Regions from separate parts of the Gordonia sp. Z-3 genome, predicted to be linked through region 1. Evidence: predicted binding sites of a transcription regulator. Region 1 holds the regulator's gene; each other region holds the start of a gene.
What was found. Region 1 encodes LexA, which represses DNA repair genes until DNA is damaged. Its sites were predicted from a motif close to CGAACANNTGTTCG; they were not measured.
Positions count from the first base shown of each region.

Region 2: the regulator LexA is predicted to act here: its motif matches at 1,452-1,465, upstream of VX037_RS02645 (DUF222 domain-containing protein).
Region 3: the regulator LexA is predicted to act here: its motif matches at 2,299-2,312, upstream of VX037_RS11050 (SAV_6107 family HEPN domain-containing protein).

Region 1 covers NZ_JAZARS010000003.1:92,781-96,967, reverse strand. The annotation lists gene hrpA (ATP-dependent RNA helicase HrpA) at 1-547, shown strand, start outside; gene nrdR (transcriptional regulator NrdR) at 540-1,052, opposite strand; gene VX037_RS04095 (LysM peptidoglycan-binding domain-containing protein) at 1,156-1,443, opposite strand; gene lexA (transcriptional repressor LexA) at 2,006-2,782, shown strand; gene ptsP (phosphoenolpyruvate--protein phosphotransferase) at 2,802-4,187, opposite strand, start outside.
Region 2 covers NZ_JAZARS010000002.1:149,252-153,438, forward strand. The annotation lists gene VX037_RS02645 (DUF222 domain-containing protein) at 1-1,427, opposite strand, end outside; gene VX037_RS02650 (alcohol dehydrogenase catalytic domain-containing protein) at 1,529-2,584, opposite strand; gene VX037_RS02655 (TetR/AcrR family transcriptional regulator) at 2,762-3,376, opposite strand; gene VX037_RS02660 (nitroreductase family protein) at 3,423-4,043, opposite strand; gene VX037_RS02665 (NUDIX hydrolase) at 4,040-4,187, opposite strand, start outside.
Region 3 covers NZ_JAZARS010000008.1:55,507-59,693, forward strand. The annotation lists gene VX037_RS11040 (phytoene desaturase family protein) at 1-1,541, opposite strand, end outside; gene VX037_RS11045 (GNAT family N-acetyltransferase) at 1,538-2,212, opposite strand; gene VX037_RS11050 (SAV_6107 family HEPN domain-containing protein) at 2,527-3,000, shown strand; gene VX037_RS11055 (DUF3040 domain-containing protein) at 3,163-3,567, shown strand; gene mraZ (division/cell wall cluster transcriptional repressor MraZ) at 4,085-4,187, shown strand, end outside.

The DNA of each region.
Region 1 (4,187 bases):
CGCCATCCGCGACCTCGCGGCAGACCGGAACCTTCGTGCCGTGCGATCGGCGACCGAATTCCGGCGACTCCGCGACGATCTGCGCCCCCGGGTGGCGCAACAGGCTCCCGATTACTTCACCCTGAGCGTTGACGTGCTCCGCCGCGTGGCCCCGCTGCGCGCGCAGATGGACCGGCTCAGCGGCTCGGTGGCCGCCGATGACGTCGCCGAGCAGTTGGACAATCTGGTCTTCGACGGATTCGTCGTCGCGACCCCGCACGACCGCCTTGTCCATGTGCCGCGCTACCTCGAAGCCGCAACCGTTCGCCTCACGGAGTTGCCCGCAGCTGCCGGCCGCGACAGTACCGCCCTGGCATCCATCGATCGTGTTGTGACGCATTGGAATCAGCGTGCAACGCACCTCGCTGCGGCGCGCCGGGATGCGTTCGACGAACACGCGCACTGGCTTGTCGAGGAACTGCGGGTCGGACTGTTCGCGCAGCGGTTGGGCACCGCACGGCCGATCTCGGAGAAGCGGGCGATCCGCGCCCTCGATCAGTTCAGTTGAGACCGTCGGTGACGCTGACCCGCTCATCAACCACCCCGGAATCGGCCTCGGAGCGGTGGGTGAGATTGCCCTGCAGGTCGTCGATCTCTCGCTGAAAGTCCTCCAGCGAGTCGAATGACCGGTAGACCGAGGCGAAGCGCAGATAGGCCACCTCGTCGAGATCACGCAGCGGACCGAGGATCGCCAACCCCACCTCATTGCTGGGAATCTCGGCCGATCCCGATGCGCGGACCGCATCCTCGACCTGCTGGGCCAACTTGGCGAGCGCGTCCTCGGCGACGTCTCGGCCCTGGCAGGCCCGACGAACCCCGCGCATCACCTTCTCCCGACTGAACGGCTCGGTGACCCCGTTGCGTTTGGCGACCGACAGCACGGCACTCTCGACGGTGGAGAATCGGCGACGGCACTCCGCACACGAACGGCGCCGTCGGATCGCCTGCCCCTCGTCGGCGACACGCGAGTCGATGACCTTGGTGTCTTCGTTCTTGCAAAACGGGCAGCGCATGTCGTCCTCACGCACGTCTCTGGACACACCGGCGCACCGGTCACCCGTCACGCCGTGCCGGTTCCCGGCCGGACCCTGTGCCATCGAGGATACCGTCAGGCCCTCAGCTGTATGCGGGTGCGATCAAAGCCTGCCCCACCCGCAGGCCGGAGCCGGCGAGTTTGTTGCGTTCGACGATCTGCTCGATGACGGCCTGGCGTGGCACATCCGGCGCGATGCGATCGGCGATGGAGCTCAACGAATCACCCTGCCGCACGTGGACCACCTCGGTCCCGGTAGGGCTCGGTTTCACCGACGCGGCATAGTTGGAGCCGACGATGGCGACCGCCCACACCAGCACCGCGAGCGCCCCACCGAGCACCACGGCTGCGGCCGTCGCGCGTCGACGCACGAACCTACGGTCGACTCCCGGCGACGCACAGCTCGTCCCCGACACCCGTGCCGCCGGGGCACCGGACCCGCCCGGTCGACGCCTCGTGGGCCCGGTGGAGTCATATCGCCCCCGCCGCCGCGGTCGGGAGACATGCCCGGCCGGGACTCTGTCGCGCGTCGGGACGTCTGCAGGGCGCCCGGATGCCGGGTGCATCGGGGGCGCAGCCGGTGCGTACTGCGTCTGCCGATGAAGGGTCGCTGTGCTCATCGTGTCCTCCTGGGAACGAGTCGGATCGAACCTCGGGCGCCTCTCGAACGCACGTCGCTCATGTGTTCGAGAGAACGCATGTTCGATTTGTAGCACGTGGGTCCGACAATGTCTCGACACACGTCGAACACATGTTTGAACATGTCGAAATGTTCGGCTACTGTCGGCGACATGGTGACGTGCGTGGATGGGCCCTGAACAGCAGTTCCGAACCAGCCGAGCAGTTTCCCCGAACAGACCAGCAGTTTTTCGATCCAGACCGGCAACCCGTAATCGGCCGCTGCCGGTTTCGGCGACAGGAAGGACTCGACCGATGAGCGACAAAGCCGGCGGGCGGCGCGGCGCGTCCCGCGGGATCAGCAGCAAGCCGAAACCCGAGGCGCAGGCGCCGACCGGAGCCGATCCGGAGGCATCGGATAGCGCGGTCGCCGATCCGGAAGTCGTCGAGGCTAGCCTGACCCCTCGTCAGCGAGGCGTGCTCGAGTACATCCGCGCCTCGGTCCGCGAGCGCGGTTATCCGCCGAGCATCCGGGAGATCGGCGATGCCGTCGGCCTCACCTCGACGTCGTCGGTGGCCCACCAGCTGCGGACCCTGGAACGCAAAGGTCTACTCAAGCGCGACCACAACCGCCCACGCGCGGTCAACATCCAAGACGGCGACCAGCACATCCCACCGGGCGGTACGGCCGCATCCGGCGATGGCGCGCAGCTGCCCACCCCGACGTTCGTACCGGTCCTCGGCCGGATCGCCGCGGGTGGACCCATTCTCGCCGAGGAAGCCGTCGAGGACGTGTTCCCGCTACCCCGCGAACTCGTAGGTGAGGGCTCACTGTTCCTGCTCCGCGTGGTCGGCGAGTCGATGATCGACGCGGCGATCTGCGACGGCGACTGGGTGGTCGTACGCCAGCAGAGTGTCGCCGACAACGGCGACATCGTGGCAGCGATGATCGACGGCGAGGCCACGGTCAAGACCTTCAAGCGCAAGGACGGCCACGTCTGGCTGATGCCGCACAACGATCTGTTCGACCCGATCTCGGGCGATGACGCCGCCATTCTCGGCAAGGTCGTCACCGTGATGCGCCGGGTCTGAAACCGAGCGGGCCGGCCGCTCAGCCGACCACTGCGCCGGCCAGCACCGCAGTCGCAGCAGCACGAGCCGCGGCGGGTTCCGCCGTCGCCAGGGCAGCCTCGGCGGCCGCACGACATTGCTCGACGGTCACCTCCGCGAGCCTGGCGCCGACCGCGGCCGAGGCCGCGGGCGCAGTCGACAGGGACGTGACCCCGAGTCCGACCAGCACACACGCGAGCAACGGATCGGCTGCCGCCTCGCCGCAGACCCCAACGGGTTTGTCGGCGGCCTGACCGGCACGCGCCACGCCGGCGATAAGGGTGAGCACCGCGGGCTGCCAGGGATCGGTGAGAGCGGCGAGCTCCGCCGACATCCGGTCGGCGGCCATCGTGTACTGGGTCAGGTCGTTGGTTCCGATCGACACGAAGTCGACCTCCGCCAGGATCGATTCGGCGAGAATCGCTGCCGCCGGCACCTCGATCATCACACCGGCGATCAGTCCGCGTCGGCGTACCTCCCCGGCGAACTCCGCGGCCTCGGTCGCCGAGGCGATCATCGGCGCCATCACCCACGGCGTCGGTTGACCTCCGTCGGCGGCTGCCGCGATCGCGTCGAGCTGGGCCGCCCGGATGCCCGGATGAGCATCGACGATCCGGTTGCCACGCACGCCGAGAGCCGGATTGGTCTCCTCGATCTGCGTGACGAACTTCAGCGGCTTGTCGGAGCCCGCATCGAGGGTCCGGATCACCACCTTGCGCCCCTCGAAGGCGTCGAGCACCTCGCGATAGAGCCGCGTCTGCTCCTCCACCGAGGGCTCGTCCGCGCGGTCGAGAAACGCCAACTCCGTGCGGAACAGGCCGACACCCTCTACCGGGTGGGAGGTCGCCGACCGGGCCGACGTGCCATCGGCGACATTGGCGAGGACCGCGATCGGTCGCCCGTCGGCGGTCACTCCCGGTCCGGCCCAGGCCGCCACCAATTCCGCCATCCGCCGGCTCTCGGCCACGCGCGCGGCGGCGTCGTCGGGATCCGGCTCGACCTCCAGGGTGCCCGCGGTACCGTCGACCAGCACCGTCGTCCCGGCGGCCACCTCACCGAGGCCGGATACCGCCACCACACACGGAATCCCGAGTTGTCGCGCGATGATCGCGGTGTGACTGGTCGGGCCGCCCAGCCGTGTGACCAGCGCGGTGACCTTTGTCGGGTCCAGTCCCGCCGTGTCGGCCGGAGCAAGATCGTCGGCCAACAGCACAGACGGTTCGGCGGGTTCCGGAACCCCGGGTTCGGGGACTCCCAGTAGTTCGGCGACCACGCGGTCCCGGACATCGTTGAGATCCGTGACGCGCTCGGCCATGAGGCCGCCGAGTTTGGTGAACATCGCCGCGAACTGGTCGGTCGCGGCGACCGCTGCCGCCGGCGCTGCCGT
Region 2 (4,187 bases), on a different contig from region 1:
GGTGGTGCGTCGGGTTCGCTGTTACGGCGCCACCACACGCGGCCGGCGTCGGGGCCGTCGGTGTAGACCCCGGTGGTGAACTGGCCCGGGTTTTTGCCGACCATCCGGTTGTGCGGGCCACAGGCGGGGGCGAGGTCGACGATGTCGGTGTTGCCGCCGTCGGCGAAGTCACGCACGGCGTGATGCATCTCCACGTGGGCGGCGGGCTGATCACAGTCGGGTGCTGAGCACACGTGCCCGTCGGGGCGGGCGAAAGACACCAACCGTTGCGCGCGGGTGGCGAGTCGTTTGGCCTGCCCGAAATACAGCGGTATCGCACTGTTGTCGGCGAACACCGCCAAATACTGTTGCGCGTCGGCGGCTAGCCGGATGACATCGGCCATCGGCAGACTCGACCCGGTGGCGGTGATCCCGACTCCGGATTCACGGATCAGGTCGTTGAGGTCGGCTTTGATGATCAACTGCACCGGCAGACCACGATGCGATTTTCCGAGCAGTCCGTCGTCGAACACCGCCCGCAACAGGGCCGCCAACGCATCGTGTTTGCGTTGCGCCGGGGACCGCAAATCACGCCCGGCCGCAGCTTCCAACGCTTTGGGGTCGGCATCGTCGACCCCGCCGGTCGGCGAGTCGGGGTCGTCGGGATTGTTGAGGCCGGGTGTGGCCCATACCGCCCACAGCGTTTCGATCAGGGCGCGGGTTTCCGGGTCGAGGTGACCGGTTAGTTTCGACATCTGCTGGGCGTCTTGCCGGTTGACCCACACGTTACGACGTCGTTTACGGTCACTGCCGTCGGACAACTCGCCGTCGGGGTCGAGGTTGTCGAGTAGCCGCTGCCCGAGTTCACCGATCTCGGCGGGCGTGTGCTCACACGCCAACCCGGCCAGGGTGGCCTCGGCAGCCACCTTCTTGTCGTGGGGCACCTGGTGGGGCAGCGCGTCGAGGAACTCCACGGTCGTCTCGAGGTGGGCCGGCCCGACCCGGCCGTCGGCGAATGCCTGGGCCAGGGTGGGATACTTCGGCTCGGCCGGCTGCCCGTCGAGGTGACGGAACTGGCCGGTCGCGGTCATCTGTCCTCGGCGACGAGCAGGGTGCGACACCCGCAACACCGCGTTCATGAAGTTGGGCAGACTGCGATACCCCATCGACCGGGGCACATCCCGATCCGAGATCTCCACGATCTGCCGATTGCCTTGGAACACCATCTGATTGATCGTGCGTTCCTGCGCGGTGGCCACCGCCACCAACTCGGCATCGGTGCACTTCGACAGATCAGCAGCAGCCAACCGATCCACCACCGCATCCAGCTCGGCCAGCAGACCCGGCACCTCCGACAACGACACAGCCGAATCAGCCGACCCCGAACCAGCCGGCGCAGCATCAGGGCGCGCAGCATCGACCCCATCAGACGCACGAGGCTCGGCCATACTCACCCCCCAAACTGACCGCTCCGAACGTATGTTCGAGAGTAACCCTTGTCGAAGGATCGCGCAACCACTCGGGCGAATTGGCGCATCGAGATTGCGATTCACGCCCGCGAGATGATCACCTTCAACGCGTGTTCGTCGGCCGCGTTCGAAAAGGTCTCGTAGGCAGCATCTATCTCATCGAATGTGAATCGATGGGTGATGAACTTCTCTGGTTGGATCTCGCCCTGTTGGATCCGCTCGAGCAATTCGGGGGCGGTGGTGGCGTTCACCAGACCTGTAGTGATGGTGAGGTTGTTGATCCAATCACGTTCGATGGGGAACTCGACGCTCTCACCGTGCACGCCGACGTTGGCCACGTGACCGCCCGGCCGGACGCTGTCGAGCGCCAGAGTGAAGGTGGCCGGTATCCCGACAGCCTCGATCGACACGTCGACGCCGAGTCCATCGCGACTGAGTTCCTTGAGCTTGGCGACGACGTCGTCTCCCGCATTGACGTCGATGGTGTCGGTGGCTCCGAAGTCCCTGGACTGTTCCAGCCGAAACTTGTTGCCGTCCACCGCGATGACTTTGGCCGCACCTTGGGCCGATGCCGTCATTACCGCAGCCAGACCCACCGGTCCGACACCGACCACGGCGACCACATCACCCTTCTTGACCGCGCCGTAGAGAACACCGATCTCGAATCCGGTCGGCAGGATGTCGCTGAGCATCGTCCCCTGTTCTGCGGAGACGCCATCCGGAAGCGGGATGAGTCCGTTGTCGGCAAAGGGGACTCGGACGTACTCGGCTTGCGTTCCGTCGATCAGATGGCCGAAGATCCAGCCGATCCCGCCGACCGTCTGACAGTGCGAGGTCATCCCGGAACGGCAGTACTCACAGGTCCCACATTTGGTGACGCACGAGATGATCACCCGATCTCCGACCTTGACCTTGCTGCAGTCAGGACCGACCTCGGTGACCACGCCGACGCCCTCATGGCCCAGGACACGTCCAGCGGTGACCGCGGGGACATCGCCTTTGAGAATGTGCAGATCGGTACCACAGATCGTGGTGGTCTCCATGCGTACAACGGCGTCGGTCGGGTCGATCACCGTCGGGTCCGGAACGTCTTCCCAGGCTTTCTGCCCAGGGCCGTGATACACGAGCGCCTTCATGTCGGGGTCCTCCGTCGTGGTCGAGGCGCGCAATAGTGCACGCAGTCCCACGATTGCGCTCGGATCCGGAAGCCGCGCGGGATTCGCGCTGTCGTCTCATATTGCGACGGTTGCAGGGTCCCGGCCGTTCGCCGAACAGTAAGCCCGACCTGGCCCACGCACACCACGAGACGACCGCTACGCCAACAACGCCGACCATGCCATCGTCGTCAGCACCGATCGCAGATCGTCGGCCCCGAATGCCGGCAACCGCGGCGATGAGTTCAGCAGCCCGAACGTCGCGTGGACTCGTACCCGCGCCTCCGCCCGGGTCAGATCCACGCCACGTTCGCCGGCGAGCGCGAGCAGCACGTCCACCCACTGTTCGACGTAGCGACGTTGCAGTGACCGCACCTGGTGGTTCGCGGAGTCGGTCATCGATGTGAGATCTCGGTCCTGCACGGTGATCAGATCCGGTTTGGTGACCAGCACATCGATGTGGAACCCGATCAGGTCACGCAACGTCTCGCCGGGTTCGGCGTCGCCGGCAACCACCTCGGCACCACCCTCGTGCAGCCGCTGGCTGATGTCCACCAGCATCTGATCGAGCAGATCGGTCTTGGACGAGAAGTGCCGGTACATGGCGGGACCACTCACCCCGACGGCACGGCCGATGTCCTCCAGCGTGACGCCCGCGAAACCCCGCTCGGCCATCAGGCGGGCCGCGGCCTCGAGGAGCTCGGCGCGGCGCGCCGCCTTCGCCTGGCCTCGGCGCGTGCGCGGAGGCTGCTCGGGCGACGGTGACGTGGTCATGGTGAATTCGGACTCTACCGGGCCGCAACCATCATGACGGCTCCCATCACCACCCGTTGACGTGCAGGATGTCCTCGAGGGGCTTGCGGCCGGCCGGTTTGAAGTCGGTGCCGGTGTAGTAGGCCACCGGGAGCAGCACCCCCTGATGCACGTTGTCCGGGATGCCCAGGATCTCGGCCACCTCCTTCTCGTACACGAGGTGCAGCGTGGTCCATGCCGAACCCAATCCGCGCGCCCGCAGCGCCAACTGCAGGCTCCAGGCACCCGGGAGGAGCGAACCCCACAGACCGGCCTGGTTCCCTTCGGGCAGCTCTCCCCCGCTGTAGATGGCGCCGATCACCAGCACCGGCACCTGCGCCATGGTGTCGGCGAGATACTGGGCGCTCGACGCCACCCGACGGGCGGTGTCGTCACGGCGCGGCTGATTGGCCGAGTACGCGGCGAACGACTTCGCGTACAGATCGGCGACCTTCTGCTTGATCTCGGGATCGGTGAGCACGATCCAGTGCCACGTCTGACTGTTGCTACCGGTCGGCGCCTGCAGCGCCACCTCGAGTGCTTCCTTGACGACCTCCAACGGTACCGGCCGCGCAAGGTCGAGACGTTTGCGCACCGACCGGGTGGTGGTGAGCAGCTCGTCGGGATTCAGGGGTAGCAGGTCGGTCATGTCGTCCTCTCCGTTGCGGCTGTGCGCATCAAACCATGTCGTTCGAGGTGCTCGATCAGTCCGGCGGTCAGCGGTAGCTCGCCGAGTTCGGCCACCGACACCCATCGTGCATCGGCCGCGTCGTCGCCGGCCCGCAACGTGCCC
Region 3 (4,187 bases), on a different contig from region 1:
GCGCCGGGCACCCGGTGCGTCGACAGATCGGGATGCGGTCGCCAGAAGAACATCTGGTCGATACTCATCTCCACGTGCATGATGTTGCCCCCGACCAGGCCGAGTTCGGATTCGAGATCCTCCGGTGTCTGGATGTGGGTGTGGCGGATGTGATCGCTGAAACCCGGGGCATATCGATCGAGTTCGGCGGTCACCGCGGCTGCGGCGGCCGGGGCGGCAGATCGCCAGTCGGTGCCGTCGGCGAGGCGACGGGGATGCCATTGGGCCCACACGTTGAGCAGGTGTTCGCCGGGTGGCGCCAGCGTCGGGTCGATGGCCGAATAGCCCATCGCGACCACGGCGGGCCGATCGGGGAGTTCGCCGACGCTCGCGGCCGTATGGGCGCGCCGCAATTGTGCGCGATCGGTCACGAGCAGGCCCAGGGCGGAATGCACCCCGTGCGTCGGTAGGTCCGAGGGCAGGTCGGGGTAGACGGGCAGGGCGTCGGTGCCGAATCGGACGGCCATCCCGATGCCGTCGCCGACCGCGATCTGCGAACGCCAGCGGTTGATGATCGTCGGGTCGTATCCACCCGCGGCCAACAGATCCAATGTGGTGAGCACGTGGCAGGCGGAGATGACGGTCGTGGCGCAGTGACCCCGATCGGCGGTGCCGACCCGCCAGTGGTCGCCGCAGCGGGATATCGCGACCGCAGGCGAGTCGGTGGCCACCTCGCCGCCGTCGTCGGCGATCCGACGCAACAGGGCCTCGGTGAGCGCGCCGCTGCCACCCAGCGCCCGGCCGGGGGGAACATCGTGTTGGAGAGCGGCGAAACCGATCATCGGGGCCGTCCCGGGCGCGTTCATCGGTGGTCCGGACTGGGCGCCGAACCAGGCGAGGGCGGCCTTGAGCGGTTCGGCGACGAACCACCGGTCCAACAGCGCATCACCGGAAGCCATCAGTTCCTGGGTGAGCGACAGCATGGCGCCGGTCCTGCTCGCGATCGGGCCCGAACGCGCGGTCTCGGCGGTACCGGTGAGGCCGGTGAACGCCGTCGCGAATCGGCCGGGAGCGGCGGGCGCATAGAACGACCGCATGACCGCGCGGGCGCGGGGGCGCCACACGGACACGAACTGTCGGTAGGCCTCGGCGTCCGCGACGCCCACAGCGGCCGCGATCGACGCACAGGTGGCCTCGAGGTCCCGGTGGAAGATGATCGGCGCCGTGGTGGCGGTGCCGGGGGCGAAGGCCCACGGGTCGCAGTCCACGTAGCGCAGTCCGTGGGTGGCCAGGTCCAGCTCGTCGAGGATCGGGGAGTGACGGATCATCAGGTGCGCCGACGACCCCCGGTCGACGCGGTAGCCCGGAAAGCGTTCGACGGTCGACACCGCTCCACCGGCGACCGTGTCGCGTTCGAGAACGAGGACCGAACGGCCCGCCTGGGCCAGATACGCGGCCGCGATCAGCCCGTTGTGGCCCGCTCCGATGACCACGGCGTCGCGTACCGGATGGGTGCGTGGCGCCGCGCGCAGCCCCTGCACCCCGACAACGCGCCCTGTCATCGTGGCCATGCCGATCGGCGGTGGTCGGTCGGGTTGTCGGGGTGCAGGGGCAGCGCGCGACCGAGGAATGCGAACGGCCGCGGGTCGCCGGTGAAGGTGAAGTGCCGCAACACATCGGTGAAGCCGAGGCGACGGTAGAGCGCCCACGCCCGGTTGTCCTCGGCGGGGATCTCCGGTGTCGACAGCAGGACCTTGCTCTCGGAACGGCCGGCCAACAGGCGATCCAGCAGCCATTGACCCAGCCCCTGCCCCTGGACGCTGGGGTGGACGTGCAACTCGGTGAGCTCGAAGTAGTCCTCGGTGATCGCGTCGATGGCGGTGTCGCTGCGCCCGGACTGCCGCAGCCCGATCCGCAACTGCTGGTTCCACCATTGGTCGCGAGCGCCGCGATAGCCGTAGGCGATGCCGACCAGGATCTCGTTGTCGGCGACCGCCACCGGCCGTGCCAGCCGCCGCGTGGCCATCAGCGGGGAGTCGAGCTGGGCCGACGGCACGGTCGCCACCGCCCCCACCGCACGCCACCCGGGGCGACCGATGTGCTCGCGCCACAGCCCGGCACGGTGGGCCTCGGTGCCGCGCGGATAGTTCATCGCGGTCACGTAGATGGTCAATGCGGGCTCGAGCCAGGCGTGGGCGTCCTGCCCGGTCAGCTCAACGAGGCGGATCGTCAACGAAGATCTGTCCTCTCGTCGAACTCTCGGTATCCGGGTCGTCGACCGCTTGAAGCTGTCACACCCGCTAGCTATATTGAATATGTCGAACGGGTGTTCGATGAACCAGCCTCCGCAAGCTGTTCTCCGGCCCCGACGACGCTGCGGCGCCGGTCCGATGTGCGAACGAGGGAAGCGTTTGCTGTCGGACCGGCGTTGTACAAAGCAGTTGAACACGGCACCGGCACGAGAAACGTGCGGGTGACAGCGAGAGCGGGCAGTGCCGTGATCGTCTCGACGAGCACGATCACCGGTGATCAGTAGGGGAGGTGAAGATGCCGAATTCGCCGACATCGCGCCATGCGACGCCGGACATCGACCCGATCGTGGTCCGACGCAGCCGCGACCTGTTCGATCGCGCGCTGATCCTTTTCGACAACGCCGACGGGGTCGAGGACTCCGCAGAGCGTTTTCGTCAGTACTACTTGACCGCGTTGCGAGCCGCGGGGGCCGTGCTCGAGATCCACGAGCCGTCGATTCGGCCCACTCGGCGTCGGCATTCGCGCAGCGCCTGGAACCGCCTGCCCATCGTGGTGCCCGAGCTCGCGGACCACGCCGAGTACTTCGCCCACCATTCGGGCATCCGCCTCGACATCGAGTCCGGACTCGTCCGTACGGTCGGTGAGACGACCCTCCGGCTCACTCGTCGGCAGGTGCTCGCGCTCCTCGATGATGTCGAGGACTTGCTCATCGCGCACGAACAGGGCAAGTTGTCCGAGCGGGAGACCAGTCCGGATCGGACGGCCTGAGGCGTGGGATTCGACGCAACCACGGGTAATGGTGGTCGGCGGATGATTCTGCTCGTATCATGAGGATTGAAGCCGTACAAGCGGCTCTTGGTGCGTCGATGACGACCGCGGACCTTCAAGGTCTGTGATCGGGGTCGGTGGAGTTGGGATAAAGGAGGGTCGGTGCCTCTTTCGGAGCACGAGCAGCGCATGCTCGAACAGATCGAAAGCGCTCTGTATGCCGAAGACCCGAAGTTCGCGTCGAACGTCAAGCGTCGTCGTCTCGGAAGGTCCAGTGGTCGGCGTCGTCTGCAGGCGGTGGCGATCTTCGTCATCGGCCTGGTACTCCTCGTCGGCGGTCTCGTCGTCGAGGTCCGTGTCGGTGGGTTCCCCATCATCAGCCTGATCGGCTTCCTCGTGATGTTCGGCGCGGGCCTGATGGCGCTGTGGGGTGGTGACGGCCGCGGCTCCACGGGCAATCAGTCGGCGGGTGGGTCCGCCGCCAAGCAGCCGAAGGCCGGCGGGGCCAAGCGGAAGTTCTCCGAGCGCATGGAGGACCGCTTCAACCGTCGTTTCGAACAGGAGTAGACCACTCCTGAGACCGACTGATCGGTCACACTTGCGCAGAGGCCGCACACCGTAACGGTGTGCGGCCTTCGTCGTGCTCGGCCCTTGTTGCCGGCGTCGGCGTCGGCGTCGGTGGTGACCGGAACCGACCCGCGTGACCGGAACCGACCGGCGACCCGTGTCGTCCCGCGCGGCCCCATGGAGTCCTCCGTCGGATTCCGTCGTCGTCGCCACCATTCCCTACCCGACTCCCCACCTTCCCCCACCCGATTCCCCACCTTCCCCCACCGGCCGTCGAAAGTCGCTTCACCAGCATCTTGAGATGTCGTGAGTATCAGCAGTAACGACGTTGTCGACCTATACACGCCGAGCGCTCGAACTTCCTGCCACCAAACATCACGGGTTTGAACTGGTCTTTTACGATCGTGTGGGGCAAGTGTGGGGTGTTTGGGGTGGAAAGTGGTGGAAAGTGGGGTACTGTGGCATCACTGGGTGAGGCGGACCGGACGTCGAACCCGGTGGGGCAGGAGGTGGCGACATGTCCGTGCGATTTGTCGGCACCTACACGCCCAAGTTGGACGACAAGGGGCGACTGACGTTGCCCGCCAAGTTCCGCGACGCGTTGGCAGGAGGCGTGATGG